4 regions of the Sutcliffiella sp. NC1 genome follow, and region 2 is predicted to be linked to each of the others. Evidence: riboswitches for the same ligand, from Rfam matches in the RefSeq annotation. Region 2 holds a riboswitch; each other region holds the start of a gene.
What was found. Region 2 has a riboswitch for thiamine pyrophosphate ahead of tenA (thiaminase II). Riboswitches for the same ligand answer to the same signal wherever they lie in the genome.
Positions count from the first base shown of each region.

Region 1: linked by a shared signal. The riboswitch ahead of tenA (thiaminase II) and the one ahead of tenA (thiaminase II) in region 2 are both predicted to bind thiamine pyrophosphate.
Region 3: linked by a shared signal. The riboswitch ahead of tenA (thiaminase II) and the one ahead of tenA (thiaminase II) in region 2 are both predicted to bind thiamine pyrophosphate.
Region 4: linked by a shared signal. The riboswitch ahead of thiT (energy-coupled thiamine transporter ThiT) and the one ahead of tenA (thiaminase II) in region 2 are both predicted to bind thiamine pyrophosphate.

Region 1 is NZ_CP115153.1:1,542,844-1,550,798, reverse strand. Features, by position in the region: gene O1A01_RS08075 (hypothetical protein) at 1-168, opposite strand, end outside; gene O1A01_RS08070 (RNA polymerase sigma-70 factor) at 165-1,052, opposite strand; gene O1A01_RS08065 (phytoene desaturase family protein) at 1,021-2,307, opposite strand; TPP riboswitch at 2,511-2,614, shown strand; gene tenA (thiaminase II) at 2,759-3,451, shown strand; gene O1A01_RS08055 (FAD-dependent monooxygenase) at 3,656-4,837, opposite strand; gene O1A01_RS08050 (hypothetical protein) at 4,934-5,101, opposite strand; gene O1A01_RS08045 (AI-2E family transporter) at 5,286-6,380, opposite strand; gene O1A01_RS08040 (DMT family transporter) at 6,543-7,448, opposite strand; gene map (type I methionyl aminopeptidase) at 7,676-7,955, shown strand, end outside.
Region 2 is NZ_CP115153.1:1,080,290-1,088,244, reverse strand. Features, by position in the region: gene O1A01_RS05500 (ABC transporter ATP-binding protein) at 1-1,178, opposite strand, end outside; gene O1A01_RS05495 (ECF transporter S component) at 1,233-1,814, opposite strand; gene tenA (thiaminase II) at 1,827-2,507, opposite strand; TPP riboswitch at 2,672-2,778, opposite strand; gene O1A01_RS05485 (efflux RND transporter permease subunit) at 3,103-6,156, opposite strand; gene gerQ (spore coat protein GerQ) at 6,496-6,951, opposite strand; gene O1A01_RS05475 (cell wall hydrolase) at 6,975-7,454, opposite strand; gene O1A01_RS05470 (YbjQ family protein) at 7,749-7,955, opposite strand, start outside.
Region 3 is NZ_CP115153.1:2,154,013-2,161,967, reverse strand. Features, by position in the region: gene O1A01_RS11290 (DUF8725 domain-containing protein) at 1-1,059, opposite strand, end outside; gene O1A01_RS11285 (hypothetical protein) at 1,191-1,601, opposite strand; gene O1A01_RS11280 (hypothetical protein) at 2,260-3,195, opposite strand; gene tenA (thiaminase II) at 3,311-3,982, opposite strand; TPP riboswitch at 4,057-4,158, opposite strand; gene O1A01_RS11270 (alpha/beta fold hydrolase) at 4,227-4,949, opposite strand; gene O1A01_RS11265 (DUF1284 domain-containing protein) at 5,097-5,513, shown strand; gene O1A01_RS11260 (DMP19 family protein) at 5,567-6,016, opposite strand; gene O1A01_RS11255 (hypothetical protein) at 6,609-6,782, opposite strand; gene O1A01_RS25450 (DUF4367 domain-containing protein) at 6,865-7,029, opposite strand; gene O1A01_RS11250 (hypothetical protein) at 7,103-7,351, opposite strand; gene O1A01_RS11245 (alpha/beta hydrolase) at 7,460-7,955, opposite strand, start outside.
Region 4 is NZ_CP115153.1:2,317,374-2,325,328, forward strand. Features, by position in the region: gene hutU (urocanate hydratase) at 1-142, shown strand, start outside; gene hutI (imidazolonepropionase) at 142-1,401, shown strand; gene hutG (formimidoylglutamase) at 1,391-2,353, shown strand; TPP riboswitch at 2,419-2,520, shown strand; gene thiT (energy-coupled thiamine transporter ThiT) at 2,585-3,121, shown strand; gene O1A01_RS12115 (NAD(P)-dependent oxidoreductase) at 3,184-4,056, opposite strand; gene O1A01_RS12120 (ATP-binding protein) at 4,275-6,131, shown strand; gene O1A01_RS12125 (sodium-dependent transporter) at 6,157-7,503, shown strand; gene O1A01_RS12130 (S8 family peptidase) at 7,676-7,955, shown strand, end outside.

The DNA.
Region 1 (7,955 bases), 460 kb from region 2:
TACACCCTTTTCAAGCGCTAAAAAGTATCCCTCTCCTAAAAACTCCATGGCGGCTGGACTTGTAGGAGCAAACGCCTCATATCCGAATAAAACCACATATCCGTTAAGTCCTGCTCCGAGAAAAATAGTGCCTAACAATATTTCTATGATACGAATAAATAGGTTCATTTTTTTCCCCTCCCAGTTTCCAACATATACGTTAATTTTTCTGGATTGCGAATTACAAATATTTGCGTTACCTGTTGATCTGTAATCTCAAAACAGACGGCACTGCTCGGTTCTCGGTCACTACTGATAAAAAGTCCTGGCTGGCCATTGATTAGTGTCATTTGTATGGATAACGACGTATCATCACTGTATTTTTGTAATAAGCCAAATATAAATCGAGCGATTCGTTTACTTGAAACAATCGGAAATATTGCTGCGGTAACTTTGCCGCCACCATCGCTGTATAAAATTGCGTCCTCTTTCAGTAGTTGAAATAGTTCGTCTGTATTTCCAGTCGTTACGGCAGAAACGAATTGATTAATTAGTTTTTCTTCTTCATCCCTACCTACATTATTCTTTTTTTTAGATTCATGGAAATGCAGCTTTTTCTTCGCTCTACTCAATATTTTCCGACAGTTTGCCGCCTCTTTTCCTATGAAACTCTCCATCTCATCATAGGAAAAAGAAAATACCTCTCTTAATACAAATACTGCACGTTCAACCGGGTTAAGTTTTTCTAGTAGTGTTAGGAGCGCGTAGGAGAGTTGGTCATGTTGTTCGATAGAATGCAGCGGATCTTGATCTGTATTTAACGGTTCAGGGAGCCACGGTCCGATATAATGTTCTCTTCTTTTACTCGCGGATTTTAGATGGTCAATCGTTCGATTAGTGGCCATTTTACACAAATACGATTTATAATCTTTAATATTGTTCTTATCAATCTTATGAAAATCTATAAAAATATCATGAACGATATCTTCCGCTTCCGTCATACTTCCTGCCATCTGATAAGATATGGATAAAAGTAGCGGTTTATACTGCGTATATGCTTCCTCCATTTCCATCGTCGCTACACTCCCTTTTTTCATTTAATTCAATAATGCTCATGGCCGCTTGCTTTGCACTAAAAAAAGAACTGTCAACTAACATTCCCTCTGCGCCAACCCAATCTCCGGCAATAAATAATCCTGGAATCTGCTCCATTTCATTTTTTTGTTTTTTCATCATACTATTAGTTACTGTTATGTTCGGTAGGTAACGTTTTGATATAACATGTTTTTCCCAGCCTGGTTGAACTCGACTAAGAAACTGTTCGAGCTCCGGTTTTAAATCCGTTCTAGGTTCATTAATGCTCAAATATTTCATTACGTGTATGACGGAGTGGCTTTGATTGTCACTTAATGTTGCGACGTTGGAATGATTAGAAAAATAGAGTGGATGGTCCATGCTCAAGGCGAATGATACTGTAGGATTCGGTATATTGTTTAGCACTATATCCAGACATGCTGCCCGGACTGGTATAAGTTCATTGATTGCATCTATTTCATAGCCCTGAAGGAATTTCCTCAACTCATTTGGGCTTGCTGTTGATAAAATATATGGTGTGAAGATTGATTTATTGTTACTTAATTTCACTTCAAACTGTGGAAATTTCCCTTTTATTTGTTGAACGGAGGCTCCCGCTTGAATAATGACACCTAATTTTTCCGCTTTCTCTTTTAACTCCTCTATAATTGACTGCCAACCGTTATGAACATAAATGGCTTTTCCTAATTGCAGCTGCTTAAATGCAACTTCGGCACGAAGCCTATCAGGGTCGTTACAGTAAGAAGATAAACGTATAAGCATGAGAATAAATTTCTGAACACGTTCATCCTTTATATTTTCATGAAGCCATTGGTCAACGGAGATCTCTCGGTTGCTCTTTAATTTTTTTGTTTGTAAAAGTATAAAAAAGCGGAGTAATTCCATTTTCCCTCTCCAATTAAATAAATCACTAGTTAATACAGAGAAAGGGTTGGCGGGAAGGTTATACGGTGAATCATTGTAAAACACCTTTCCCCCGATGGCAGGGCTATTTCCTTTTGGAGAGATGCTTAATTCCGCTAATATTTCTAAACTTTTTCCTTTTGAATATAAGGCATGTGGTCCGAAATTGACATAACTACCATCCATCACTTCTGTTTTTGCCCGACCACCTATCGTTTTAGCTTTTTCGATTAATGTAACGGATAATCCTGCACGTGCTAAATAAATAGAAGCAGTAAGTCCAGCAATCCCTCCACCAATTACAACACAATTTCTTTCTGTATTCTTCATTGTCATCATCCTCCTATTTTACAAACAAGACGATTAACTGATTTATTTTGTGACAGATTAGAGATTAATTTTCTTTTTTTGTTTACTACTTATTTCTATAGTAACAATTAAAAACATAGCATCACGATACATTTTAGTAAAAATTAACTATTTTTCCAATTGTATATTGAATAATGTCTAAATTCATGTAGTATATGGAATAGGATATCCACTAGGGGAGCCAATAGGCTGAGACGTCGCTTTACGCGTCGGACCCTTTGAACCTGATCTGGTTTATACCAGCGGAGGAAAGTGGTGCATCGAGTACGTTTCGTATGCTCATGCTTCTCTTTTCCATGGAAGAGGAGCTTTTTTATGTTGTAAAAAGAGCTCATGCGTACCCCCTTTCGCATTGTCTTCCATGGGTGAATGTGGGTGTTCTTCTTAAATTAATTTGGAGGAGGAATACTACATGACATTTTCAAAACAGTTAAGACAGGAAGCAGACCCAATCTTTGAAGCAATTTTTGAACATCCTTTTGTAAAAGGAATTGGAGAAGGAAATGTACCGAAAGAAGCACTCATTCATTACGTACAACAAGATTATGAATACTTAACGACATTTTGCCGTATTTATGGTCTTGCGGTTTCTAAATGTACAGACAGAGAAGATATGACGTTTTTCCAGGAGCAAATAGGGTTTGTCTTAAATGCAGAAATACATCCGCACAATAACTTTTGTAAGGTTGCAGGTGTTCGGTACGAGGATTTACAAAAAGCTCCACTTGCTCCAACCGCACATCATTACACACGCCATATGATGGAGGCTGCTACAAACGGTACACTTGGCGAAACACTTGCTGCACTCGCCCCTTGTCCCTGGACGTATTGGGAAATTGGTAAAAAGCTGATGATGGAAGTAAAACCGACACCAGCTCATCCTTTCTACGAATGGATTGCATTTTATGGTGACAAGGAAGTTAGTACCATCACTCAAACATTTATGGATAAAATAGATGCTTGTGCGGCCAAAGCTAGTGAATACGAAAAAAAACGCATGCGTGAGCACTTTATTACGAGCACACAGTTAGAGCATCAATTTTGGACAATGGCATATACACAAGAAACATGGCCTGTCCCAATTAAATCTATTCAAGTTATATAGATCATCTTTGTAGATATTAAAAAAGCGTTTTGGATTAATATCCACAACGCTTTTTAAAAATTGATTTAAGAAGCTTATCTAACTATATACCTAACCCATATCTTTATATCTCATTAACTCAGCTTCTTCTTTATATGAAGATGATGCTCTGACGGTTTCATATTATGGGCATACTTTATTACTTCTATCACAAATTACTAGCTCCTATACTTCGTGTCCTAGAAGCCATTCTAACCGTTTCATTTTAAGAGATTCTGGACTGTTCCGTAACAGTTGATTTCTAATAAAAATTGCAATTGGATTTTCGAGTTGCATCATTCTTCCCATTGCTCTAGAACCTTTTACGACTTTAGCAGTTCGGCCGTATCTTATTTCTTCATACTGTTTTAATGCTTTCTCAACTTCATTCGGGTAATCGTCAAGACAGCGAGAGAGCACTAATGCATCTTCCATCGCTTGCGCCCCACCTTGTCCTAAATTTGGTAGCATGGGATGGGCAGCATCACCGAGCAGTGTAATCTTTCCGTTACTCCACGTGTTCATCGGTTTTCTATCAAAAATTTCATGAACAATTATATTCGATTCTTCTGTTGCTTCGATCACGTTAGTAACTGGCTCCCACCAGCCGCTAAAATGATCTAAAGCGATTTTCTTTGGATGAGGGGAATTAATAATAGTGCCACTTTCACTATTTATAGCTGCAAACCAAAAGATTCTTCCTTTTCCTAAATGGGAGAACCCGAACCTTTTTCCATGGCCCCATGCTTCGAAACCTCCACCTAGTTCCATAGGGAAACGTGCATCCTCATAGACAGAAATTCCTCTAATAGCTGTAAAACCAGAATAACGTAAAGGGCTTGGACCAATTACCCTTTTTCTAACTTCGGAGTGTATCCCATCAGCACCAATAACTAAATTATCTTTAACTACATCGCCATCTTCAAAGACTACACTTACTTTTGAATCACGCTGTTCTATATGTACTAATCTTTTATTAAGATTCACAGTATTTTCATTTAATGCAGAATGTAATACTTTTTGTAAGACGGGACGGTATATTAAATAACTATAGCTCCCATATCTCTGTGCCTGTTCATGAACAGGTACATTCACTAATGGTTTTCCGTCCCATGTTCTAATTTCGGCCTTTTTAACCGGGGCACCCTTTTTTCTGATCTCAAGTGCTAGTCCTAATTTTCCCAACACTTTTAAGGCATTCGCAGACAATACAATCCCTGCACCAACATCCTTGAGTTCTGTAGCTTTATCGTAAACAGAAACGTTCCATCCTTTCTGTTGTAAAGCAATAGCCGTACAAAGGCCACCTATACCAGCACCAATTACAGTCGCAGACTTTACATTATGTGATTTCTCCAAACTGACCACCTCTTTGCTTCTTTCCCATAACTTCACTAAGTTTCCTTTAAGTTAAAAAGGTGCGAAATGTTCTATTTGCGCACCTTTTTGATGATTCTCTTCGAATTAAAATTTGCTTCTCAATTCACGTTCGTTCACTTCTTCGTTACGAATCATTTGTTCTAGTTTTTCAATTAATCTATCGTTTACTTCAGGCGTTTTTCTAAAAAATGCTTTTGTCTTTTGCTTTTTTAAAACGGACAACATGTATTTCTTTTCTTCAAACGTAAACATTTTCCCTCTCCCAACGTCTTAGTTTCTACAACATTTACATGGGGATTTACTTTATTTTAACATGTTATTATTTGTCCATTGAATAGTTAATTATCAAAAAAAAACCAGACCCTATACTAAGTATAGGACTGGCTTTATGAATACTAGTTGGATCTTCGAAAGTGCATATTGAGATCCTATTTGTTTACTTAATTAAGTTTTCTTGTTCTTCTTTTCTAACTTTCCATAGACTATATAAGTGTGTTGCAATTACTTTAGCAACAGCGTATGTCGGGATTACTAATATCATTCCAACTACTCCGATGAAACGGCCTGCAACAAGGACAAGGATCATAACCGTAACTGGATGGATCGACATTCTTTTTCCAATTATTTGTGGTTGAACAAAAATACTCTCGATTTGCTGAATTACGACTACAATAATTAGGACAAGAATTGCTTGCATAGGAGAGTGTAGTAAGGCAACGATAAACGAAGGTATTGCGCCGATCCACGGACCTACATACGGAATCACATTCGTTACCATACCAAATATCGCAAGCACTAAAGCGTACTCAAGTCCAATAATACTAAATCCTACATAATACAAAATACCAACAAAGGAACAAACAATTAAGACACCTTGAATGTAATTACTTAACGTCTCATCCATATTCGTTAAAATCGGCCTTACCTTTTGTTGTTTATCTTTACTAATAAAGTTCAGAACAAAATGCGGAAGTCTTTCCCCTTCTTTTAACAAGTAAAAAAGAATAAAGGGAACGATAATGAATAATAGTAACGTATTAAAAATAGTACCAATAACAGAAATCGTGTTAGTAACAAGGTCACCTACTAGCCCACTTGCGATGACAACAATTTGTTCGATACGATCCTTCCATTCGAATGCATCTTCTAATCCAAATCGCTGAATTAAATCATTCTCTTGAATAGTGAGTAGTAACACTTGTAATTCCTTCACAATGACCGGCATGCTATTAATTAAGTTAGTAAACTGTCGTTGTAATTCCGGGCCAATAAAAGAAAAAAGCCCGACGCCTAATCCAACTAAACCGATATAAACTAATAAAATCGCAATTCCTCTAGGCATCTTTTTACTTAAAATATGTACGAGTGGTCTTAATAAGTAGAAAAGCACTCCAGCTAGAAGAATCGGTACAAACAAGGTTTGTCCAAACACTATTACTGGTCTAAATATCCAGTCAACAAGGGACCCTAAATAAATAATTGCAAAAAGTAAAAGTATAACTGACCCTACTTGCATAATTTTGTAATACATTGAATTATTCTCCTTAATTAAAATAATTATATTGTGACAGAATATAAGCTCCTTTGTCTAGTTAAATTTCTGTAAAATTTCGACAACGACACTTCTTATTGTACAAGCCTTTTATGTTATACGTTTAGACTTGTATTAAGGTTTCTTTTTTAAGAAATATTTTTAAACTAAACGTCTCCTAAAATGGCCATTTACTAAAATGACTCCGATAATAATAATGAGGCCGCCTGTAACACTTGTTATTTTTACCTTTTCATGTAGGAGGATGACAGCAGCGATTACTGTAAAAACTGGCTCTAAGTATATGAAAACAGAAACTTTTGATGCTTCTAGTACTTCTAATGCCTTTCCCCAGTACCAATATCCTACACCAGAAACGAAAATCCCTAAAAAAATGAGATGTCCCCACTCCGCATACGCTAGAGACTCGAATTTCTCCCAACCTCTTTGTTTCATGAGAAAGGGTAGTGTAAGGATAAATCCAATAAAACTTATGTAAAAAGTTAATACTAGCGCCGGTAAAGGAACATTTAATTTTTTTAAGAGCACCGAATAAACTGCCCAATTTAATGTGCTTAATATCATAAGCATATAACCAATATGGAATGAAAAACTAAAAGATTTACCCGTTCCTGTTGCTGTAATTAAGAACACACCGCATATAGCAATAATAATGCCAAAACCTTTAGAGAATGTCATTTTCTCATGTAGAAATATCATGGAAAGAAATACAGTAAACACTGGAGAAAATGTAATTAGCCACCCGGCAGAAGAAGCATCAATCGTTAATAGAGCACTTGCTTGCAGAAGTTGATGGACAAATACCCCAATGATGGAAAGTACGATAACATGAGGAATATAGCGGATTGGTAGCCTCAAAGAATATTCTCTTTTTATAAGTATTAATATGAGTAAAAACGTTGCCCCAATCCCAAACCGACTAACTAGCAACGTGAAGGGATCCAATTTGTCTATAACTGCCTTTGCAGAAACAAAGGATATTCCCCAAAAACTAATTGCTACTGTTGCAAACAAGGATGCTGCCACTACTGATTTCGAAACGTTCATCCGTTTTTCCTACCTTCTATAAGTATACTATAATCGTATGCTTGTCCCTTACAAAAATGATTGAAGTTTTTGCCACAAATGAATGAAAATGTGGACAAGTCTTCATTCCCGCCCATTTTTTCTTCACCAAGTACATTTCTTTGTCTATAAGGAAAAAAATAAGTAAAATAATAATGGTATATATTAATAAGCGGAATGAAATTTATTTCGTAGGAAAGAGGAAATCAATGATTGTCAAAACGAACGAAGAGCTTGAAGCTTTAAAAGAAATCGGAAAGATATGTGGAACCATTCGTGATGAAATGATAAAAATGACAAAACCTGGAGTTACTACGAAAGAGTTGGATGAATTAGCTGGAAAGCTATTTGAAGATTACGGAGCAATTTCTGGTCCAAAGGGAGAATATGATTTCCCGGGGTTTACTTGTATAAGCGTAAATGACGAAGTGGCGCATGGAATCCCATCAAACCGCGTTATTCAAGAAGGTGATTTAGTCAATATTGATG
Region 2 (7,955 bases):
GATGCCACACTTAGCCGTCTTTTTTGTCCAGTTGAAAGCTCGAAAGGGTGTTTTTTTCGTACATGTGTTAAATGAAAATTGTCGAGCAGTTTTTCTACTTTATTATTTCTCTCTACTTCCGATACACCTTTTCGCAATAGCGTATATCCAATTTCCTCTTCAACGGAATGCGTAACAAATTGAAATTCAGGGTTTTGAAAAACAAACGTCACTTCTTCTTCGTAATTTTCACCGAAATAATGAAGCTCACCTTTCGTTTTTAAAAGCTTTCGAATCGCCTCTAATAGGGTACTTTTTCCTGCGCCATTTTTTCCGATAATCGTTGTCCATTGACCTTTATGGAACGTAACATCCTCCACTGAAATTTTACACTCTTTTCCTCTAAAACCCTGAAAATCGTGTAGAGATATAATCGATTCTCCCTTTTCTGGATTTTGGTTTAAATTAGTTGGATCAATTACTTCCTCCCAAACTCCAGGATACCAAATGCCATATTCTTTTAACTTTTCCTTGTATTGCGAGAAAACTTCTAAAGTAGCTCCGTCCGCTATGATTGTTCCTTTATCGTCAAAAACGACTACCCGCTCTACCCAATCTAACAGATAGTTTAATTTATGCTCGACAATAATGACTGTCTTTTCTTCTCCTACCCGTTTAATTGTGTCCCACACTTCCTTTGTTCCTTCTGGGTCTAATAGCGCCGTTGGTTCATCTAAAAATAAAACATCTGGTTCCATTGCTAAAACAGAAGCAATCGCTAGCCTTTGTTTCATTCCACCAGACAGTTCATTTATTTTCGTGTGGGGGTGTGGAAGCTCTAAGCCTACTTCGTTAAGTAAGTAATTTATTTTACAGTCCATTTTTTCTCTCGGTACCGCTAAATTTTCAAGTACAAATGCAAGTTCCTCGTCTACATAAGGCATGCAAAACTGAGAATCCGGGTCTTGGAACACATAGCCCCAAGACTCCGGTGTTATTATGTTATCCGCACGCATCGGTACTTCCATTACAGTCGGTATTAACCCAGAAATAACCTGTAATAGGGTTGATTTCCCACACCCTGAAGGACCGAGGAACAAAATTTTCTCGCCGTGTTTACAAGAAAAAGAGACATCGTGGAAAAGCATTTCATCCCCTGCATATTTTAGACGTAAATTTTCCACTTTAATTTGTGTCATGACTCTCTCCTTTTAATGCGCTTTAATTTAAACGTTTCAAAATCCCTCTTTTTGCTATTTACTCAAAGACTCATAATCTTCTTTACTAGCTGGTCTTAATAGTTTCGTTACCCCTGTTTTTTCTAATGCTTTCACTAATGCATACGCAACAAAGCCGGTGAAGAAAATGCCGCCTACAATGCGGAAAAATACTTTTAATGTCACACTCCACCATACTAAATCTAATAAATATCCTCGGAACAAATCTAATAAAAGTGACCCTACCGCTGAACTAGCTCCAGCAAGAGAAACGACTAATAGATCAAATCGTTTATAGCGAAAGGAGGCAAACACTGCTTCTGCAAATAATCCTTGTACGATTCCGTATACTAGTACGATTACACCGTATTCTGACCCCATTAATAGTTCACCAGATGCCGCTGCCACTTCTGCTAAAAATGCAACACCGGCTTTTCGAATAATTAAATACGCAACAGCAGCAGCAATGAACCACATACCGTATACTAACTCATCAATATGTAGTCCAAATGAGCTCATAACCCCACTCACTGGACCCCAAATTTTATATACAATCCCAAAAACGATGGAAATTAATATCGTTACTAATATATCTGTTAGCTTTAAATTTTTTTTCATTCTCGTAATCTCCTACTGCTTTACTTTCGCTTGAACTGGCCAACGTTCTAATGTGTAAGCCATTTGCCAAAACGAATATTCATATTGGCTACTCAACAGGAAATACTCTTTCATTCTTTCTTTTTCTCCCTCTGTTGCCTTTTCCGCTAATTCATCTAATCTATCAATTTGCTCTTCCACTAATTGACGGAACCAGTCCCCTCCGTAGGCGGCAATCCATTCTTGATAGATTGGTTCTTCAGGAGTTGAACCTTGTAACCTTTCACCAATTTCATAGTATAACCAGTAACACGGTAATAACGCTGCGATTACTTCTCCTAATCCACCAGTTAAAACTGCACGGTACATATGGGATGTGTATGCGTAAGCAGTTGGTGCTGGTTGGAAGTTTTTATGTTCTTCTTCCGAAATTCCTAGACGTTTTGAAAAATTTTCATGTAGTGACAGTTCAGCTTCATACGTTCCTTGTGCGTGTGCAGCAAGTCTAGCAGTTGTTTGAAGGTCAAATGCTTTCCCCCCTCCGTATGCTTGAACTTTTGCAAAGTGACTTAAATAATATGCATCTTGCATTACGTAATATTTAAAGCTTTCCAAGGAAAGTGTTCCATCAGCAATTCCTGTAACAAATGGATGTTGAAAGCTTGCCTCCCATATATGATCTGCTTCTTTTCTAATTATTTGTGAAAATTTCATCCTAATCATCCTCCTAGATACATTTTGTTGCTTCGGAATTAAATAGTGGGCCCTACTATTTTTTCCGAAAAAATAAAAAACCACCTTCTTCGCATGTGCGCAAAGAAGGTGGTTGATTAAACATAATGATATGTAGTTCATGCGAGGAAATAATTCATGCATGAAAATACAACCGTCCACTTCCCTACGCTGGTGTTAACCAGATCAGGTTCTAAGAGTCTTAGAGTCACACTCTAATCTCAGCCTTGTAAAGGCACCCCTAGTGGTCTTAATTATTAAATTTTTAAGGTGTTTTCTGATAATTATCATATCAGTTTATTTTAAAATGTCAAAAGGTTTTTTCTATATCTATATCGAAAATAGGTTAGCGTTTTAAGTCAGACCGTTCCTCTTCGCTGCAGGTACTCGCTTTCCGCGGGGAGGGAGTCGAGCCTCCTCGGCTTCGCCTGTGGGGTCTCGACCTTCCCTCTACATCCCGCTGGAGTCTCGCACCTTCCGCTCCGTTACACTCACGGTTCTAAACTTGTGTGAAAGGCGAACCTTATAAGATCCATCGGCCTTGGTGCAGTTTTTCAATAGGTTTACTTTTGCAATATTAAATATTTATTTCGCTGGTTTCATCTTTATTACTCCGATTCTTTTTCTTAAACATTTTCTTTCCTACTTTCCCGATAGTAGAGAATAGTTTGCAAACGGCTGGGATGAGTAGGAGTGTGATAAAGGTTGCAAATAGTAAGCCTGATATGATTACGGTTGCCATTGGTGCTTGGTAGTTACCTGATGTTCCTGAAGCTAACGCTAAAGGTAACATTCCACCAGCTGTCGTTAATGTTGTCATAAAGATTGGTCGAATACGGTTTTTCCCAGCTTCTATTAAGGCATTTTCAATTTCCTCACCTTGATTACGAAGTTGGTTAGTCCGGTCGATTAATAAGATTGCATTATTCAATACAATTCCAATTAACATAATGATACCCATCGCTGACATGATACTTAGCTCTCTTTGGGTTAGAACTAAACCTAAAATTACTCCAACTATCGTCATCGGTATGATTGACATGACAATAATAGGTTGGATTAAATGATTAAACTGCACAGCCATCACTAAATACACTAAGAAAATTGCTAACCCTAAGATCATCATCATTTCTACCATTAATTCCTGTTGCTGTTCTAAATCACCAGCTGCCGCAACCGTATATCCAACAGGTGTTTCAAATTTTTGAATGACATTTTGAACTTCTCTATTAATAGATCCTAAATCTTTTCCTTCCATGTCTGCAGAAATAGAAATATATCGCTCGCCATCTATATGAGTAATTGCATTCGGCGTGTTTACACTTTTTAATTGAATAAACTCAGATAGTTTACTTGTTCCGTCGTTCGTTGGAATTTCCAGGTTCAATAAATCAGCTTTTCTGTTTATTCGCTCCTCCCATGTTACGATTAAGGGAAGCGTTTCGTTATTAACTGTAACCTCTCCGATTGGAAAATGCAGAAAAGCTTGCTCGATCATTTGTCTAATTTGAAAATTCGTTAGGCCTGCCTCTTCTATCGCGTTCTCGTTTAACTCTATTACTTCTTCAATAGATGTTCTTTCTGCGGAATGGGAGATTCCAACAACTCCATCTATAGCTTCTAGTTCTTGTATAAACTTATCCGCTAACGATTGTAATTGTTCAAAGTCGTCTCCTTTAATATTAACTTGGACAGGTGACGCACCTCCTGCATCCATCGAACTTTGCACTCCAACAATTGGTTGAGTTTCTGTTAGCTCACGAAGGGAGCGAAAGATTTCCTCATTTACTTCCTTTTGCTCTCTTGTAATGTTTTTATCCTTTGTCATGTTAATGATTGCAAAAATATACGTTCCATCGTCTATTATATAGTTGGATTCCACATCCGTAATCGAACTAAGTCTTTCATTTATTTCTTCTACTACAGTTTGTTTTTCTTCAGGTGTTATTCCTGATTCCATTGAAATAACTAATTCTGCATAACGATTAAATACGTCAGGCATAATAGTCATCGGTATTTTTGTTACTAAAAAAAGAGAACCAACGAACATTAGAAAAAATATGCCGATAACAGCGATACTATTTCTCGTTTTCTTTACAGTCCAAGAAACGAGTTTACTGTATGTTTGTAGCAGTTTCCCTTCTTTTTTTACTGCCTTTTTCTTTTTTAGCTTTAAAAATTTTTCCGCAAGTGCTGGAATTAAAGTAAATGAAACGACAACGGAACTAATTAATGTTACCGCAACTACTACGGACAGTATGATCATAAACTGGCCTAACTCTCCGCCGAGTAAGCCAATTGGCAAAAACACTACTATTGTCGTTAACATAGATGCAATAACAGCCGTTGCAACTTCTTTTACTCCTTCTAATACAGCATCTAATTTTTTTAAACCTTGTTCCCTTTTACGATATATTGATTCTAAAATGACGATAGCCGAGTCCACCATCATCCCTATCCCTAAACCTAAGCCTATAAGTGTTAAAATGTTTAAGCTGTAATCAAGTAGCCACATACAAATAAATGTTAATAGGATTGATGTTGGAATGGAAATACCTACAATGAATGTTGCACGTAAATTTCGTAGGAACAATAGTAAAATAATAACTGCAAGTATTCCACCTATTAAAATATTGTTTGAAACTCCATCAATTGATTCTTGTACGTAATCAGCTTGAGAAACAATAAAATTGACGTCGAAGCCTTTTACCAATCCTTCTTCTTCAATTTTCTTTACTTCTTCTCGAACTGCATTCGCCATGTCAATTTGAGTAACATTAGCTACTCTTCCGACTTGCACAAAAATAAAATCTTTCTTTCCATTTTTCCAAACGTCAGAGGAGTTTTCTTTAGGCATTAAAGTAATTGTACTTACATCTCCTAGTTCTACAAAGCCATTTAAAGACGGAAGCTTCATACTTCTTATATCTTCCACATTTTCAAACTTTGTGTTCCAACGAAGAGACGGTGAATCTTGTTCTTCTTTTATCGTTCCAAGTGTTGCTTCACTATTATTTTGTTGAATAAAACCGATTACATCGGAAATTACCATTCCTTCACTAAGTAATTTTTCTTGTTTAAACTCTATTATTATTTCATTTTCTTGAATTCCGGTTAATAAAACATCGGAAACTTCTTTTAAATCTTCTAATCTTGGCTCTAATATTTCTTGTGCAAAAACCGTCATTTCTTCCAGGTCGCCACCAGACACATCCATAAAGAAATCGTACGGTTGATTTGTACTATATTTACCTGTAACCACATCACGAATACCTGTTATATTAGCGGTAGTACTACTTACGATGGTTTCTAGTTCGTTATATACCTCATCTCCACTGCCACGCTCAAAAAACACATTAATACTACTCACACCTATATTGGAAGTTGAGCTAACGCTATCAACACCATCGATTGCCATAATGCTGTTCTCAAGCGGACTAGTGATAGAGCGCTCCACTTCAATGGATTGCATATCATCGGCATAAATGACAATGTATGCTCCATCAAAATCTATTGGTGGAAATAACTCTTTATCTAGCTTTTGCAAAGAAAACGTGCCAATTAATAGCACAAGCACCGTTAACAAGCCGACTAGAATTTTTCGTTGAACAATCATTTTAATAAATTTCATCTTTCCATTTTCCCCCTATGTTCCCAACTTTCTATCCTCTCGCATTATATCCTAAAAAAGTGTGAAAATTACTACTTTTACAATATATTTACAAAAATATAGCTAGAGACAGAGACCTACATAAGACTGTAGGAGAAGAGAATATAGGTCTTAGGTTTTACAGGACGGAAATAGCCTTCTAAAAATCTAGTTCATTTAAACGTCGTTGCAAGTGCTCGCTTTTCCTTCAGAGGGAACAGGAAAGCGAACTTGTCCATTACAATTCAATTATGTATTCTAAATATGACCAAACTAAAAACCCGCTTTTATTGGTAGCGGGTTTTTAGCAAATTGGCATTATCACTGAGTTGTATCCAATGTTACTTCAGGACTAATTTCTGTGTGAGGATAGTTAATTCGCTCGTCAAATTCTACCCAGTCAAGATTTGCCATCATAAGCAGGAAACGTTTGCCGCTGGCAGGGTCGCTAATGATGATATGGTCACGCCCAGCCGTTTCAACGCGTCCACGGTAAACCCTAGCATTCCATTCAGTGTTACCTTGGTAAGTAAAATAGAATGTACCAATCTTACCTTTATTGAAGCGCAAAATATTTTCGATAAACGATTCTTCCACTACCCGTGTTCCTAGCAGCTGTCCTGTCCCCATCGGCATTACTGGCACAGAATAAGCTGGTCCAGAAGGCATCCCCGCCGGAAAGCCGCCTAGTTGTTGTTGTGTGGGACTAGTCTTCATACCTGGATAAGCACTTGGTGAATAAGTTGTTGGGTAATAACTTGATCCTCTACAAGTCATGAGAAAATCATCTCCTTATTTTTTTATCTATTATAAAACTCTGGGCAGTAGCCCGGTACAGCGACATAGAAGCAATGATTTTTATGCGCAAATTCGAACTGCGTCATAGGGGATCTTGGCATCGTAGGGGTACAAGGTTCACGGTATGTTTTCCCCGGACTCGGATTAAAAAACCATAAATTCAATCTCGCACGAGGATTTCTATGACCAAGAAGTAAATTCCTTGCCCTTTGAAGATCTTCTTCTGTGGGCCGTTGTGTATACAACGCTCCATTTAAAACAGGTTCGAAGTGAGGTATTCCAGTTCCTGGTATCACTTGGTAGATTGCATGTCTTATATTGCGTAAATTTTGGAAGTCCGGTGCACAGTCTGCCTCGACCCGATTGGCCACAACCGTTCCAACCATCTCCATCCCTTCGGCTCCTTCACCGATCGCCTCCGCCAACATAAGCCTTGCTAATTCCTCCACGTCACGTTCAGTATGTTTTATTCGCCTACCCACTTTCTCACCCCCTTCGGCCTATACGAGTATACTATTGCCCAATGTTATTTTTGGTGACTTGCCTATCCGCCCAAACATTGGAAAAAACAAATTTTATAAAGAAAGAAGCTTGTACTTTTCTAGTTATTAAAAACATAAAACGATTTCAAAGTGAAACCGTCTTGAAGCATTTGTAGTTTAAGTGTATCTTTCACATTTAGGTATAAGCATAATTTGGTGCTTATCTGACAATAAAAAATGGAGTACGGATTAATTGCTAATCCCTACTCCAATTACTACCTTTTTATTATTTAGCTACTCTACGTATACAGCTGTTCCATATGCAATAATTTCTGATGCATTTGCCATAACATTTGATGTTTCTAAACGAACTGTAATGATAGCATTAGCACCTTTTCCTTTTGCGTCTTCTACCATTCTTCCAATAGCTTTTTGCCTTGCTTCATTCATCATTTCGGAGTACGCTTTAATTTCTCCGCCAACAATCGTTTTTAACCCAGC
Region 3 (7,955 bases), 1.1 Mb from region 2:
CGGAAACGATTCTCCAACACTTGTCAGTTCGTAAAGGTTTTCATAAAAACTAGGATGGTGGTAGCTATTCACGTTTTTACTAGAAGCTTTTTGTAAAATGGCCCTCCACCACAAATTTAAATGCTCCCAATCCTTCCAAGCATCTGATCCTAAATTACTATTTACTTGTGTAACCTTACCAAGGCCAATTGATTTATGATAAACGAGTGGAACATCGCCATCCTTTGCGATTACTTGAGCGTTTTCATCACTTCCTTGACCAGTAAACGTTGAAATTCCAGTTGGTAAACTTCCATCTTCAACGAGAGAATCCAATGCAACTTCAGTGGATGGTTGGAAGAGTAAAAAATCTTGTAATTCTCCTAAGTCGTTGGAAATCCCTATTTTCGTATCATAAATAATCGATCCACCGCTAGCTACCCATTGTTTGATGGCGGTTTGTTGCTCCGAAGTAAGCGTTGATATAGCAAAATCATGTACAAGTAGCACATCGAACATTTCTAAACCGAACGATTGAGTAGGAATGTTATCGGCTGAAACATTTAATAACTCAATAGGTTCCGATTGATGACGAATTAGTTTGAAATAATTTACTGCATCGAAGTTATTACTTAGCACTCCAACAACTAACCGATTGTCGCCTAAATAACGAGGTTTTGCGGACGCATTACCTTTTAGCTTAATTTCTTTCCCTTTTTCTACTCCTCCTTCATAAAAACTAATAAAATTTGGAGGTGTGTTGCCATAATAGGAGAAATATTCGTTCATCCCTTTTACAGACAGCTCTACTGTTTTCGTTTCTCCAGCTCCTATTTCTACTGGCACAACGTAGCTACCTGATGCATTGTAACTCGGACTCGAGAAAACGACTAAATCTCCTTTTATATACTCACCGTTATTTTTTAGCTGGACCCTAACTGGGAATCCTTTAAACTGTTGAACTTTATTATCAACCCCATATTCCACCTTCACTTCTACGTTAGTTTCTGCATTGGTGGTCGTAGGATTTAAAAAACTAAACAGTAGTGCAATAAGCATAAAATACATAAATTTCCTCAAGTGACTTCCCCCTATATCATTATGTAACCTAAATCTTATTTCTCTTTTTTGGTAAAATAATAACTTCTATCTTCTTAGACGGTAAATGGAATGAAAAAGTTTTCCTTTTCTACATATATTTCTTTAAAAGATTACATTGCACTCTGTATCGATTCCCAATCAACAAGTTTTCTTAATAGCTCATCAACGCTCCAAAGAATAATAGAAGCTAAAGTTGAGCCGATAAACAAAATCCCCCCAAAAAAGCCCCATTCCCCAAATGGTTCCTTAAAAATAAAACCGACGATAAACACACAAACTAGACCGAAAAAAAGATGAATCCCAAACGATACTGCAAGCCTTTTCCTCTTCTGTATATTTCTCGTTAACCTTTCAGCTAAAAACGTAACAGGCATACCGTACAGTAAAATAAACGGTGTCCCATACATGAGAAATACCCCATACATTCCCCAAAAGATAGATGAGTCACCACCCCAAACTACTAAAAATAACGGGACTAGTAAGCTTGTTAAAATAAACGCAATTATCTTCCTTAATATCACCAAAATCCCTCATCCCCAAAAAAGTAAAGAGACGACAAAATCTCTCTTACTATAAATTCCATACGGCTTAAAAAAATCCTTTTTATGTAAGAAATATGTTGAACCTTGTCGATTTGGTTCCATCATAAAAGACCGACTGCTTCTGTTGTAGTCGGTCTTTTTTTCTGTAGCACAACCATTACTTAAGGGACTTTTTTAACTCGTTTAAAACATAATTTTCTCGTTTCACCCAGCTGTTCTGCTCTACTTCATTTATTATTTTGTTATTTTGTACAATCGCTTCGTTTATGGAGACCCATTTAGGTGTAAATTGCAGGGCTGCTTCATAATCATCTAGCTTTAGAGCATATTGTTCCTTATCTGTTAAATCTCGATAATGGAGTTCAGTAATTTTTGGATCATTTTCGATTCTTGTTAAGTATTTTTGAAAAGCTGTTAAGTAATTTTCGATCCTTGTTAAGTATTTTTGAAAAGTTGTTAAGTATTTTTCGACTCCTGTTAAGTATTTCTGAAAAGCTGTTAAGTAATTTTCGATTCCTGTTAAGTATTTCTGAAAAGCTGTTAAGTAATTTTCGATTCCTGTTAAGTATTTCTAAAAAGTTATGATGTTCATATTCATCCCGGCGTTTTTCTACTCCATTTCCTAACTTTTTTCCTACTAACTCTCCAACACTTCTATTCTTTCTGCTTGTACATTAATTAGTTCCTTCTCCAAGTCACTCTTTTGCTCTAAGAGGATTTTCAAAACTCTAGATACGTCTATTTTCGTTTTTTCTGTTTGGTCGTAACAGTCATTAATTTTTCCGTGTACAATCCAATCAACAATGATGCCGTCAAAGAAGTAGTCTGCAAATGTTAATAATCCACCTGTCTCGAAATTCGCATCAAAATGACTTTCAATATCTAACAACTCCTCTTGAAACTGGCGTAAACGGCTTTGAGCTTGATGTATGTAACGTTTTGCCTCATCAAACCGACTATGTTTCATTGCGGTAGAAATGATCCCTCCACCGAACATATCAAATGTGGACCAATTTTTTGCCGAATTTAATTCATTCAACGCTCTATTTAATGCCAAAACAGTGCTATTACCCGCATCTATTGCCTCTTCATATTCTTTTAAACTAGCAGTTATCGTTGCTTCTCGATCAGCAAGTGTATATAGTCTTTCGCTCCATATGGAATGTTTGTCATGAATTAAGCGCTCTTTTTCTTGAATAATTTTTTCATACTCTATATCGGCATACGCAACATCGAGGTGCTTATCCTTATATTCTTCTAACTCTCGCTCCATATCGGAAATTGTTTCTAACGCTTCAGTGTACTTTAACTTCGCAGCTAATACTTCTTGCTGCTCTTTATCTAACTTTTCAAGCTTTCTACCGATTATTGTGTAAAAAATATTTGATAAGGAGAAGCTTTCTAATCGAGTAACATCTTCCTTTTCTTTCAACAATTGCTTTTCTAATTTATTTTTCTTAGATTCTTCTGCCTGTAAGGATGCATGTAACCGTTCGATATGCTCCTCATATTTTACTTTTTTACGCATTTTTTCTTTTGATACTATTAACTTTTCATTTAAGTCTGTGAACAAATTGTTTCCCCCTTAATACTTCTATACTAATAGTACGAAATATTAAGTATAGAAGTTTCATTACGTTAAAACGAAAAAAAGAGTAACGAAGCATCGTTACTCTAGTATATCTTAGTTATTCTCCCGGCCACATTTGGTTGTTGTACGCCATGTCCCAGAACATATATTCAAATCGTGTTGTGTTTAAAAAGATTTTCTCTAATTCTAGTAGCTCAGTGTCCGATTTTCCTTCTGCTAATTCATCCATTAAATCAATACACCACGTTGCAAGCTGACCAAATTCCTCTGAGCTGTACATACGAACCCATTCACCATACAACTCATGATCCGTTGCACCAGGAATTTGACTTAACTCTTTCCCAATTTCCCAATAGCTCCACGCACAAGGCAAAAGGGCTGCTACGAGTTCCGCCAACGTCCCGTTTTGTCCTTTATGTAACATATAATGTGTATAAGCTAAAGTGATAGGAGACGGCTCCGCATTTTCTAACTCTTCAGGAGATATACCAAACTGAGCTGCATAACTACGGTGAAGATCCATTTCTTCATGTAGCGTTCCGTGCAATAGCGCTGCAAATTTCTCCATCGTTTTCACATCTGTTGCTTTTAATGCCCCAATACTGAACAATTTAGCATAGTCAATTAAATACACATAATCTTGGACCATATAAAATCTGAATTTCTCTTTATCTAGTGTCCCGTTCCCCATTTCCACCACAAATGGATGGGAATGATTTTGTCTCCAAATTGGCTCTAACTTCTCTTTTAATCTCTCAGTAAATTTCATTTGTATCCTCTCCTTTTTAAAAATAAAAAACCACTCTCTAAAAGAAAGTGGTTATAGTTGAAAGAGACATACCTGTCCTATATACTCCACTTCCCTTCGCTAGCATTACCTAGAGCAGGTTAAAGGGTTAAGACAGATTGTCTCTCTCAGCTAAAAAAGCACCCCTAGTGTTTTTACACTATTTAATTACATCTTGATGTTAACAAACATTCTGAACATTTACAAGGCATATCATTTTCATACACTAGTTTCTATGTGTTGACTTTATGAAAGTTAACAACATTTGCGAATATAAATCCGGTTGGTCTCTATGAACTAAATGTCCAGCGAATGGAATGATGCCTAAATGTATATGTTGATTCATTTCCTTAAATGTATTGGTTGCTGAAACTTCTAATTCTTTTTCTTCACCAATTAAACATAGAGCAGGAGTGTTGAGTTCGGCAACATCCGCTATTTCTTCAAAAGGATAAAAGTCTTTTTCGTTAAATGAACGTAACAGTGATCTCCAGTCATTTTCTCCATGTATTTGATTTAAGTAAGTTACTACTTCTTCGTTTTTAAATAAGTGTTCTTCGTATCTTTCCGCTTCATCTTTTGTTAGTTCCTCCCAGTTATCTGGTTTAATAGGAAAAATACCTGAAAAACAGACTGAAAGTACTCTATTAGGATACTTCTTAGCAAAAAGTAACGCAGCAATCCCACCGATTGATACGCCTGCAATATGACATGCTACAATATTTAATGAATCTAACGTATCTAAAATATCATCTGCACTATGACTGAAATAATGATCAATCGGACCAACGGATTTTCCGTGTCCTCTTAAATCTGGACGAATCACTTTATATCCTTTACTACAAAAAAATTCACTTTGTTCCTCATATTCTGTAAATCCAGTCATTCCACCAGAATGAATTAAGACTAAAGGTTCACCTTCACCTGCAATCGTTGTATGCAAAATCATACGCCTTCCCCCTTGGATGTTTTCCTGATTATACCATTAATAGATTCATATAAATAATATTATTTAAATATTTTAGATTATGTTAAGATATAACCTATGTTAACTTTAATTTCATTTTGGTTTACTCTTACTTAAGCGGAGGTAATTATGTACAAATTACGCGGACATCATTTATTTTGCCTACTCGGCTATCGAGGGATGGGGTATTCAAAAGAGTATGTGGAGAATATGACGAAATTGCATCAAACGCTTCGAAACGATCCTGAAACATGGATTCAAATCGTAAAAGGACCAGATCAATTGTGTGAAAAATATCCTAACACCGGTGAATATCATTGTAAAGACAAAACCATATATGAGCGGGATGCCGCTATTTTAGAAAAGATGGATTTAAAAATTGGGCAAATGCTAAAATGGAAAGACATTGAATTTCGAATTCGTCAGCATGTAGTGCCAACTGATATACAAACCGTTTGTGAGTCTTGTTCATGGAGAACATATGGTGTGTGTGAGGAAGGTGTACAGGAAATGTTGGATGGGAAAGGATTGAGAAAAGTAGAGTAATTGGAAAACAGTTCTTACTCTCTTAGCAAGAACTGTTCCCCCCCCTTCCTATACTACTCATTGATTAATTGTGGATATACTTTTACAAAATACTCTTCTAATAGCTGTTCTAGTTTACCATCTTGAGAGTAATATTCTCGATCAGCTATTTCAATGACCTGATAAAAACTGTCCTCGACCATTTCCCCTGCTTCTAGAGCTTTAAAAAACTGCCACATCTCGTAGCCATACTTTTTCATAATAACTGCACATTCATTGGCACCTATTTTTACTAAAACGTAAATTAAATCGTTTAAATAATCGGATACACCTACTTCTTCAATATCCCCCTGCATCCAATTGAAGAAACTTTCATGCCCTCCGCTTTCTAGCTCTGAATAGTACTGAAAGACGATAAATAATTCGTTGAGCATTTTACTTTCTGTTGGATAATCATTACTACTTATTATTTGTATTACTGCATTCCATATGTCGTCTTTACTCATCTTTTCTAGTTTTGTCATTGTCCTATCTTCTTTCTTTAGTTAGTTTACTTTTTTATTTTTCGACAAAATGTTTGAAAAACCTCTATATCACTTGTGATTTTTTGATAAATATTTAAAGCTTGTTTGCAATTAAAATAAACGAGCTTGTCCAAGTTCCATATTCACGCTGACTTTACATAGTTTTATGCTTAAAAAATCGGAGGGTATGCACCACTTTGACCAAGCATATGCATCACTTCCCGTTTCCTATGCACCAACACTACCTTTATGCTGACTTTTCGGTAGCTTATGCACCACAACCGGTGAGGGTATGCACTACTTTGACCTAACCTATGCACCACTTCCCGTTTCCTACGCACCAGCACTACCTTTATGCTGACTTTTCGGTAGCTTATGCACCACAACCGGTGAGGATATGCACTACTTTGACCTAACCTATGCATCACTTCCCGTTTCCTATGCACCAGCACTACCTTTATGCTGACTTTTCGGTAGCTTATGCACCACAACCGGTGAGGGTATGCACCACTTCTCGTTTCCTATGTACAATTACTCTTATGCCATAAAAGAAGGTCCCCGAAGTCAGTTTTAACTGATTTGGGGACCGCCACTATTCATTAATTTGTTGTTGAACTTGTTGAATTTTCTGTTGAGCTTTTTCAAGTTCTTTTTGAGCAAAGTGACACGCCTCTGCTTCTGGACTATTAGAGCTAACTTGCTTTAAATGATGATGCGCTTGATGGATTATGTCTTGTGCTTCTTGTAGAGTGCTTTTAAAATTCATACGGTTCATCCCTTCAGGTCATTATTCCCATTTAACTTGTGCAAATCTATGCCGGAATACACTTATGATACGAATATATTTTTTAATTAAAAGACTCTGCCATTTTAACGAGCTGCTTTTTACTAAGTTCTGATGGAGTAACTTTTGAGAAATATGTGATTTCGTAATAGAGATCTCCATCCTGCCATGAAAGGATTCTTTTCATTGTGTCTTTCGGAATAAACACTGCTTCTATGTTATTGTGTATGACAACTTTCCTTTGCTTTATTTCATTAGAATATGTAATGGGGATGTTTGTAATTCGATACTCAATTACATTCTTATCTTTTATTTAAAAGTCTCACTCTTAGTTGATGATCGGTTGCCCCAGATTCTAGCATGCTCATTTCTTCAAATGGAACTTTAGTAGGAATTTTTACATCTAAGGGAAAGTTAGAACGTTCGATTTTTTTCATAACTTCTGATGTATTATAATCATACATCTTGCTTCTCATGACCGACCAATTAACTGCTAGAGAAAGAAATGCAAACATAAAAAGAAATATTACAATGAATTCTTTCCTATTCATTCTATCACCAACCTATTAGACTAATAATAAGTTTGACGCTGAAAAAATTAAAAATGTTTCATTAATAAAAAAAGCAGAGGACATTTACTGTCTCTGCCAATCTCATCCTTACATATACTTCCCAACGAACTTCCATATTGTGTTCCAGTACGTTTCTGGATCTACTTTTTCCGCCTCTCCGTGACCAGCCCCAGGAATGACAAGCTTTTCTTTATCCACGGTTGTTGCTTCATATACTTCTTCTAACATTTCATACGGAACAAATGTATCGGCATCACCATGTATGAAAAGCATCGGTGTTACATTTTTAGCAACTTGGTCAACTGCTGACGCTTCGTATAAATCGTAGCCGGCACGTAATTTAGTTACTGTGTTAGCCGCATTCATTACTGGAAAGGGTGGTAAACCGAACAAATCATCTAACTGATACGTAAACACATCACTAACTGATGTGTAACCACAATCTTCAATAATAACTCTTACATTAGAAGGTAGTTCCTCACCTGATGCCATCATTACTGTTGCGCCACCCATAGAAATACCGAACAAGACAATCTCAGCTTCTGGATCCAATGCAATTATTTCATCAATCCATTGCAACATG
Region 4 (7,955 bases), 1.2 Mb from region 2:
TGCAGCGAAACGATTAGAGCGTGTTTTAACTTCTGACCCAGGAATGGGAGTCGTACGACATGTCGATGCAGGGTACTCAAAAGCGGTAGAGGTTGCTAAAGAACGTGGCGTTCATATTCCGATGTTGAAGGAGGATGTATAATGCTAGATTCTCTATTAATAAATTGTAGTCAGTTGTTAACGATGGATCACGGTCACGATCATCAAGTGCACGGGGAGGAAATGAGTAAGCTTCCCCTAATAGAAAATGGAGCGATTGGATGGAAAGATGGAGTCATTCAATTTGTTGGTACGACAGCAGAGGCTCTAAATTTGAAGAGTAAAAAAGTGATAGATTGTAGTGGAAAGCTAGTATCTCCAGGACTAGTTGACCCCCATACACATTTAGTTTTTGGAGGTTCAAGGGAACACGAAATGTCTTTAAAACAGCAAGGAGTACCATATTTAGAAATCTTACAGCAAGGTGGAGGAATTCTTTCAACTGTAGAAGCAACACGCAAAGCTAGTTTTGAGAATTTACTAGAAAAAGCTAGTTTTCATCTAGAAAGACTGATTAGTTATGGAATTACAACGGTAGAGGCAAAGAGTGGATACGGTTTAGATCTAGATACAGAGTTAAAGCAGCTACAAGTTGCGAAACAATTAGCGGAGGAATATGAAATAGACATCCCGAGAACATTTCTAGGGGCACATGCTATTCCAAACGAATATAAAGGAAAGTCAGAGGAGTTTTTACAGTTAATGAAACAAATGTTTCAGAAGCTAAAAGAAGAAGATTTAGCAGAATTTGTTGATATATTTTGTGAGGAAGCTGTATTCAACGTAGAGCAGTCAGCCCGATACTTAGCTTCTGCAAAAGAAGCTGGATTCAAATTGAAAATACATGCAGATGAAATTGTCTCTTTAGGAGGTACAGAGTTAGCAATCGAACTTGGAGCAATTTCAGCAGATCATTTAATTGCTGCATCTGATAGAGCTGTTAAAGAGTTAGGTAATTCTGAAGTAATAGCTGTCTTACTTCCTGGTACGACATTTTATTTAAATAAAGAAGGTTACGCTCGCGGAAGGGAAATGATTGATAACGGTACCGCGGTTGCACTAGCGACAGATTTTAATCCGGGTAGCTCTCCTACCGAAAACATTCAACTAATTATGAACTTAGCAATGCTAAAGTTAAAGCTCACGCCAGAAGAAATTTGGAATGCTGTCACGATTAATTCTGCACATGCTATTAATCGTGGGAGTAGTGCAGGCGCATTAAAAGTAGGACGTAAAGCAAATGTAGTTGTATGGAATGCGCCAAACTATTTATATGTTCCTTATCATTACGGGGTAAACCACACGAATACAGTTTATTTAAACGGAGAAGAAGTAGCGAAAGGTGGGGCCTATGTTGGATAAGGAAACGTTTATTCAAAAAGCTGGCAGTCCACTGTTTACAGATCGCTACTACAAAAAAGCAGCTTCTCTGTTACAGGAGTGGAATGGCATAGAGGAGATAAAAGGAACAGCCGTTATTGGTGTTCCTTTATCCAAGCCATCTATTAGTCATTCTGGGGCATGCTTCACTCCTGCTACTGTAAGAAAACTTTTTCACAACTATTCAACATATGCAGTAGAGACTAGAGAAGACCTGCAATCTAGTAAACTTACCGATTGTGGAGATGTGCTCATGCATGCAACAGATATAAAAGAAAGCTATCGCCGCATTGAACAAAGTATAGAGAAGCTAATTAGGGAAAATCCGTCCCTACACCCTATTTTTATAGGTGGGGATCATTCTATTACTTATTCGCTAGTAAAAGGAATGAGTAACGCAAAGGCCGGTACAATTGGTGTTATTCAATTTGATGCACATCATGACTTAAGAAATACGGAAGATGGTGGGCCAACTAATGGTACACCATTCAATAGGTTACTTTCGGATGAAGTCCTTCAAGGTGCCCACCTAGTACAAGTGGGGATTCGAAACTACTCTAATAGCGAATATTATCATCAATTTGCTCTTGAGAAAGGTATTCGTATTTCTACGATGAAAGATGTTCAAGAAAAAGGGATATTGTGTGTTATAGAAGAATCGCTGGAATATTTACAAGGCAAAGTGGATCATATTTACATCTCAGTTGACATGGATGTACTCGACCAAGCATACGCTCCAGGTTGTCCAGCATTAGGTCCCGGAGGCATGACTTCTCGTGAATTGTTAGAAGCTGTATATAAGGTAGCTCAACACGATAAAGTGTGTGGAATAGATATTGTAGAAATAGATCCAACAATCGATTTTCGGGATATGACGAGTCGTGTAGCGGTTCACGTTATGCTAGAGTATTTACGAGGAATCGATATTTCATAGTGTTCCAATTAAAATTTTCCCCTTTTGTTAAAATTATGTTACAATATTGATTGGAAAAGTAAATGAAAGTCCACTAGAGGTGCCGATAAGGCTGAGAGAGGTGAACACCTTAACTCTTGGAACCTGATCTAGTTTATACTAGCGTAGGGAAGTGGTTGTTATTTTATTCTAACCGTTTCTAAATGTTCCTTTAATCTAGCCTTCTAGTGGATACATGAAAGGGAGAGACAGATGGAAAGAGAACGTTTAGTCACAATGGTAGAAATATCTATGATGGCAGCACTTGCAGTTATTTTAAGCTATGTGAAATTTGGTGCGCTTTGGGCGTACGGTGGATCTATATCTTTAATTATGGTTCCAATCTTTGTTATTGCTTTTAGACGAGGTTGGAAAGCGGGGGTTGTAACCGGACTATTAGTAGGGGTTATTAATTGGTTAACAGGAGGTTATGTTGTTCATCCTGCGCAACTTATTCTAGATTACCCATTACCATTTGCACTGTTAGGATTCGCCGCTATTTTTGCCGTAAAAGGAGTAACTATTCGTACAATTGTAGTTGGTATGATATTTGGAACCGCATTACGTTTAATAAGTCATTTCCTTTCAGGAGTAATTTGGTTCGGTGAATATGCTCCAGATGGAATACCGGTTGTATTATATTCTATTATTTATAACTTGTCTTATTTAGTTCCAGAAATGCTTATTACAATAGCGATACTAGTAATTATATATAAATTTTATCCGAAGTTTTTTAAAGCAAACGCTTAAAACTTATAAAGCTGCTTCTATGCGAGGAAGCAGCTTTTTATTTTACTATTAATACATTAATATTACATTTCCCATAATTTATACAACGCTTGTGTACCGCTATTTTCTTCTCCTTTATTGGCAAGCTCTTCATACATATCGATAGCTAAAGAAAGCCCAGGCAGTTTTAACCCCATTGCTTCAGCCTCAGCTAAGGCAATCCCCATATCTTTAATAAAATGCTTCACATAAAAACCGGGTTCAAAATCACCTGCAAGTATTCTAGGTGCTAACTTACTAAGGGAAAAACTATTTGCAGCACCAGTCGTTATCGTTTCTAACACTTTCACAGGATCTAGCCCAGAGCTCTTTGCATATGCAAGTGATTCACATACTCCGATCATATTTGTGGCAATCGCAATTTGATTGCACATTTTCGTATGTTGTCCTGAGCCAGCCTCACCTTGTAATACGATATTTTTACCCATTCTTTCGAACAGAGGTAGGCATGTTTTATATGCATCTTTATCACCACCTACCATAATGGTAAGGCGAGCTTCTTTAGCACCAACGTCTCCACCTGATACAGGTGCATCTAAACTATAAATCCCTTTTTCTTTTGCTGCTGCATAAATCTTTTTTGCTAATGAAGGCGTTGATGTTGTCATATCAATGACGAAAGAACCTTGCTTTGCATTTTCTAATATTCCATCTTTTCCGAAATAAACTTCTTCAACATCTTTTGGGTAACCAACGATTGTAATCGTATATTTCGCATCAGCTACAGCTTCAGCTGGGGTAGAACACCATTTTGCTCCAGAGCTTATTAAATTTTCTGCTTTTTCTTTTGTTCTTGTGTACACGTTAACATGATAGCCAGCTCTTAATAAATGGCCAGCCATACTATTCCCCATTACCCCAGTACCTACGAAAGCAACAGTTTCTCTATTGTTCATGAACATTTCCCCCTTGTTATGTATACGTCATTACCATATATTTTATAGTAAAATATAAAAAATCCAAAGTATTTATTTCTGTAAATGAACAGGTGATATGCAAAAAAAAGACATGAATCTACATATTGATGAAAAAGTTTAGAAAAAATTCGGAATATATTGTATAATTAAAACCAAATTAAATATATTAATATATAAAATGATTAGGGGGGGAAGTTATGGGATATTACCATTCTCCTGTTCAATCTGAAATAGACCAATCTGATCCAGATAGTAATAACATAAGCTTATTTTTAGTAATTGACCAATTGGGAAAGATAAAATATTGCTCAACTTCTAGTGAGACATTATTAAACATGGACAATTCTAAATTAATTGGAAAACCTATTAGAGAACACATTCATCAAGAAGATCTATATTTAGTTGAAAATTTAGTTGAACAACCTACCAATTCTGCTTCTTTTTTAGTAAGGTTAAAAACTGCAGATGGATTTTTGTGTGGAAAAGCAAATATAGTTTCTGTTGGTTCCTCAGCTAACATAAATGAAAGAGAGTGGCTGTTCACTTTTTCACAAGTACCAGGTTGGTCACCTACTAATAATAAATTATATAGAGAAAAAGGGTATACTCGCTATGAGAGTAATGCATTGGGAGATAAACCACTGATTGAAAATTATGCTCATGACCTTATTGAAAAATTACCGAACGGTGTTTTAATTATTGTTGATGGTAAAGTGGAGTATATAAATTGGACTGGATGCCAACTATTAGGTATACATAATCGAATGCAAATTATCGAAAAAGATGTTTACCGGTTTATTGATCCAAAGTTTCATGATATTGTAGAGCATCGGCTAACTTCAGTTGCGCGTGGCAAAAATGTTGGTTTAATGGAACAACAATGGATTAGGGCTGATGGAAGTTTAATTGATTTTGACGTGATGTCGACACCGACGATGTTCCGTGGTAAAATAGCTTCATTTGTCGTATTAGTAAATATTGCACACCGAAAAAATTTTCAAAATATCCTCCAAAAAAGTCGAGAGAGGTTCCGAACATTAATACAAAATACGATTGATACAATTGGTATCATTTGTGAAGAAAAATGGGTGTTTATTAATGAGTCGGGGTTAAAAATGCTGGAAGCAAACAGTTATGGTGAAATTATTGGTAAAAGTATTTTTCACAATATTGCAGAAAATCATTTTAAAGATATTTGGAAACGTACAGTTAATAGTAGTAAGCATGAAAAGAAACATCCTTTATTTGAACAAGCATGGACGACTTTTCAGGATAAAAAGTTGTACACCGAAATGGTGGCTATCCCAACTACATATTTAGGTAAAAAAGCACTTCAAATTATTGTCCGTGATATTTCTGAGCGTAAAAAAGCAGAAGAATTAATGGTACAATCTGAAAAACTTTCGGTCGCAGGTCAATTAGCTGCAGGCATTGCACATGAAATTAGAAACCCGTTAACGGCTATAAAAGGATTTTTTAAGTTAATTGAATCTGGGAACTATCATACTTCTGATTATTATCAAATAATTAATGGAGAATTAAATAGAATTGAGTTAATATGTAGTGAGTTATTATTATTGGCGAAACCGCAAGCTGTTCAATTCCGTACAGTTTCAATTAGTGCATTACTTAAAGATGTGACGTTATTATTAGAAACACAAGCAATTATTAATGATGTTTGGTTTGAATTTGATTTTCAAATTGAAAAGGACTATGTAAAAGCGGACGGTAACCAATTGAAGCAAGTGTTTATTAACATTATTAAAAATGGTATTGAAGCGATGGAAAATGGTGGTACGTTATCGGTTAGAACAGCTGTACAAAATGGTTTTCTCTCTATCCTGATAAGTGATGAAGGACCTGGTATTTCTGAAAAAGTCTTAAGTAAGCTAGGGGAACCTTTTTTTACTACGAAAGAAAACGGAACGGGATTAGGACTAATGATTTCCTTTAATATTATTAAAAACCTTAATGGTTCCATTGAAATTGAAAACAAAAAAGATAAAAAGGGTACAACATTCAACATACAGCTTCCTTTGGAAGGGTACAACTAAGTTATACAGTAATAGGAGTGTATTTATGAAGCAACGAGAGCAATGGTCATCAAAGATAGGTTTTATTTTAGCTGCCGCTGGGTCGGCAATCGGTTTAGGTGCCATATGGAAATTTCCTTACATGGCAGGAACAAATGGGGGGGGAGTATTTTTACTTGTCTTTCTTCTATTTACTATTATTATCGGAGCTCCAATGTTGTTAGCAGAGTTCATTATTGGCCGTTCTACGCAGAAGAATGCAATTCATGCATATAAACATTTAGCACCTAACAGTAAATGGCATTATATAGGAGTGCTTGGTGTGGTCGCTTCCTTTATTTTGCTTTCGTTTTATAGTGTGGTAGGTGGTTGGATTGTGACATACATAGTAAAATCCTTTACGGGTCAACTTTCTAACCTTAATGCGAATGAGTTCGGAGTTCTTTTCGATGAAACAATCGTAAATGGTCCTGAAGTATTACTTGCACAAGCTTTCTTTCTGCTTATTACAATTGTCGTCGTTCAATCTGGCATCCAAAGTGGAATTGAAAAAGCTAGTAAAATATTAATGCCATTATTATTTATTTTATTTCTCGTTTTAATTGGTAGATCATTAACACTTGAAGGAGCATTAGAAGGTGTACGTTTTTTCTTAATGCCAGACTTTTCACAGTTAACTTCCTCTACCTTTCTTTTAGCGCTTGGTCAATCATTTTTTGCACTTAGTGTAGGTGTATCGATTATGGTAACGTACAGTTCTTACTTACAAAAGGGGGAAGACTTAGTAAAGTCAACTAGTTCAGTAGTAGGCTTAAATATTTTAATATCTATTTTAGCTGGACTAGTTATCTTTCCAGCTGTATTTGCATTAGGATTCCAGCCGGATGAAGGCCCAGGATTAGTATTTGTCGTTTTACCAGCAGTATTTGACCAACTACCATTTGGGATGTTTTTTCTAGTATTGTTCTTACTTCTATTGTTATTTGCCACATTAACATCAGCTTTTTCTATTTTAGAAATAGTCGTCTCAGTGTTAGTAAGAAATAAGCCGACCAATCGTAAGAAAATCGCTTGGATTAGTGGTGCGATTATATTTATTTTAGGTATACCATCTGCTTTATCGTTCGGAATATGGAGCAATATTACTATTTTCGGATTTATTATGTTTGATTTTGCTGATTTTCTTGTAAGTAATATGGCGCTTCCGATCGGTGCCTTATTTATAGCGATATTTGTTGGCTATCGAATTCCAGTTTCGATTTTGGAGGACGAGTTTTTCCAAGGTTCGAAAGCATCAAAATTGTTATTTCAGCTTTGGTTATTTGCAGTTAAATACATTATACCTATTGGAATTGGTATCATTTTTTTACATTCACTCGGTCTTTTCTCTTAAATACAAGCTTAACGCACTACATCTTTCATAAGGTGTGGTGCTTTTTCTTTAGAAAATAGGAAAATAAAAATCGTTCTCTGTACACAATGCACCTACTTTTATAAGTGTTATAATCAATCTCGACAATTACGAATTTTGAAAATTGTCAAAACAATCGAAGGAGTGTTGTCGTTTGAGAAAATGGTTAAAAGGTACAGCTTTATTTTTAGTAGCAGTTTTAGCATTTTCCTTAACATTTGGAGGAGTAAGTGCGAAAGAAAATAACGAAGCTGCAAAAAAAGAATACTTAATTGGTTTTAAAACAGGAATTGACAGTAATGCAAAGAAATCAGTAACAACTGCTGGAGGATCCGTATTACATGAATTCCAGTATATGAACGTATTGCATATCGAATTGCCTGAAAAAGCAGTAGCAGCATTAAAAAATAATCCAAATGTAGAGTTTATTGAAC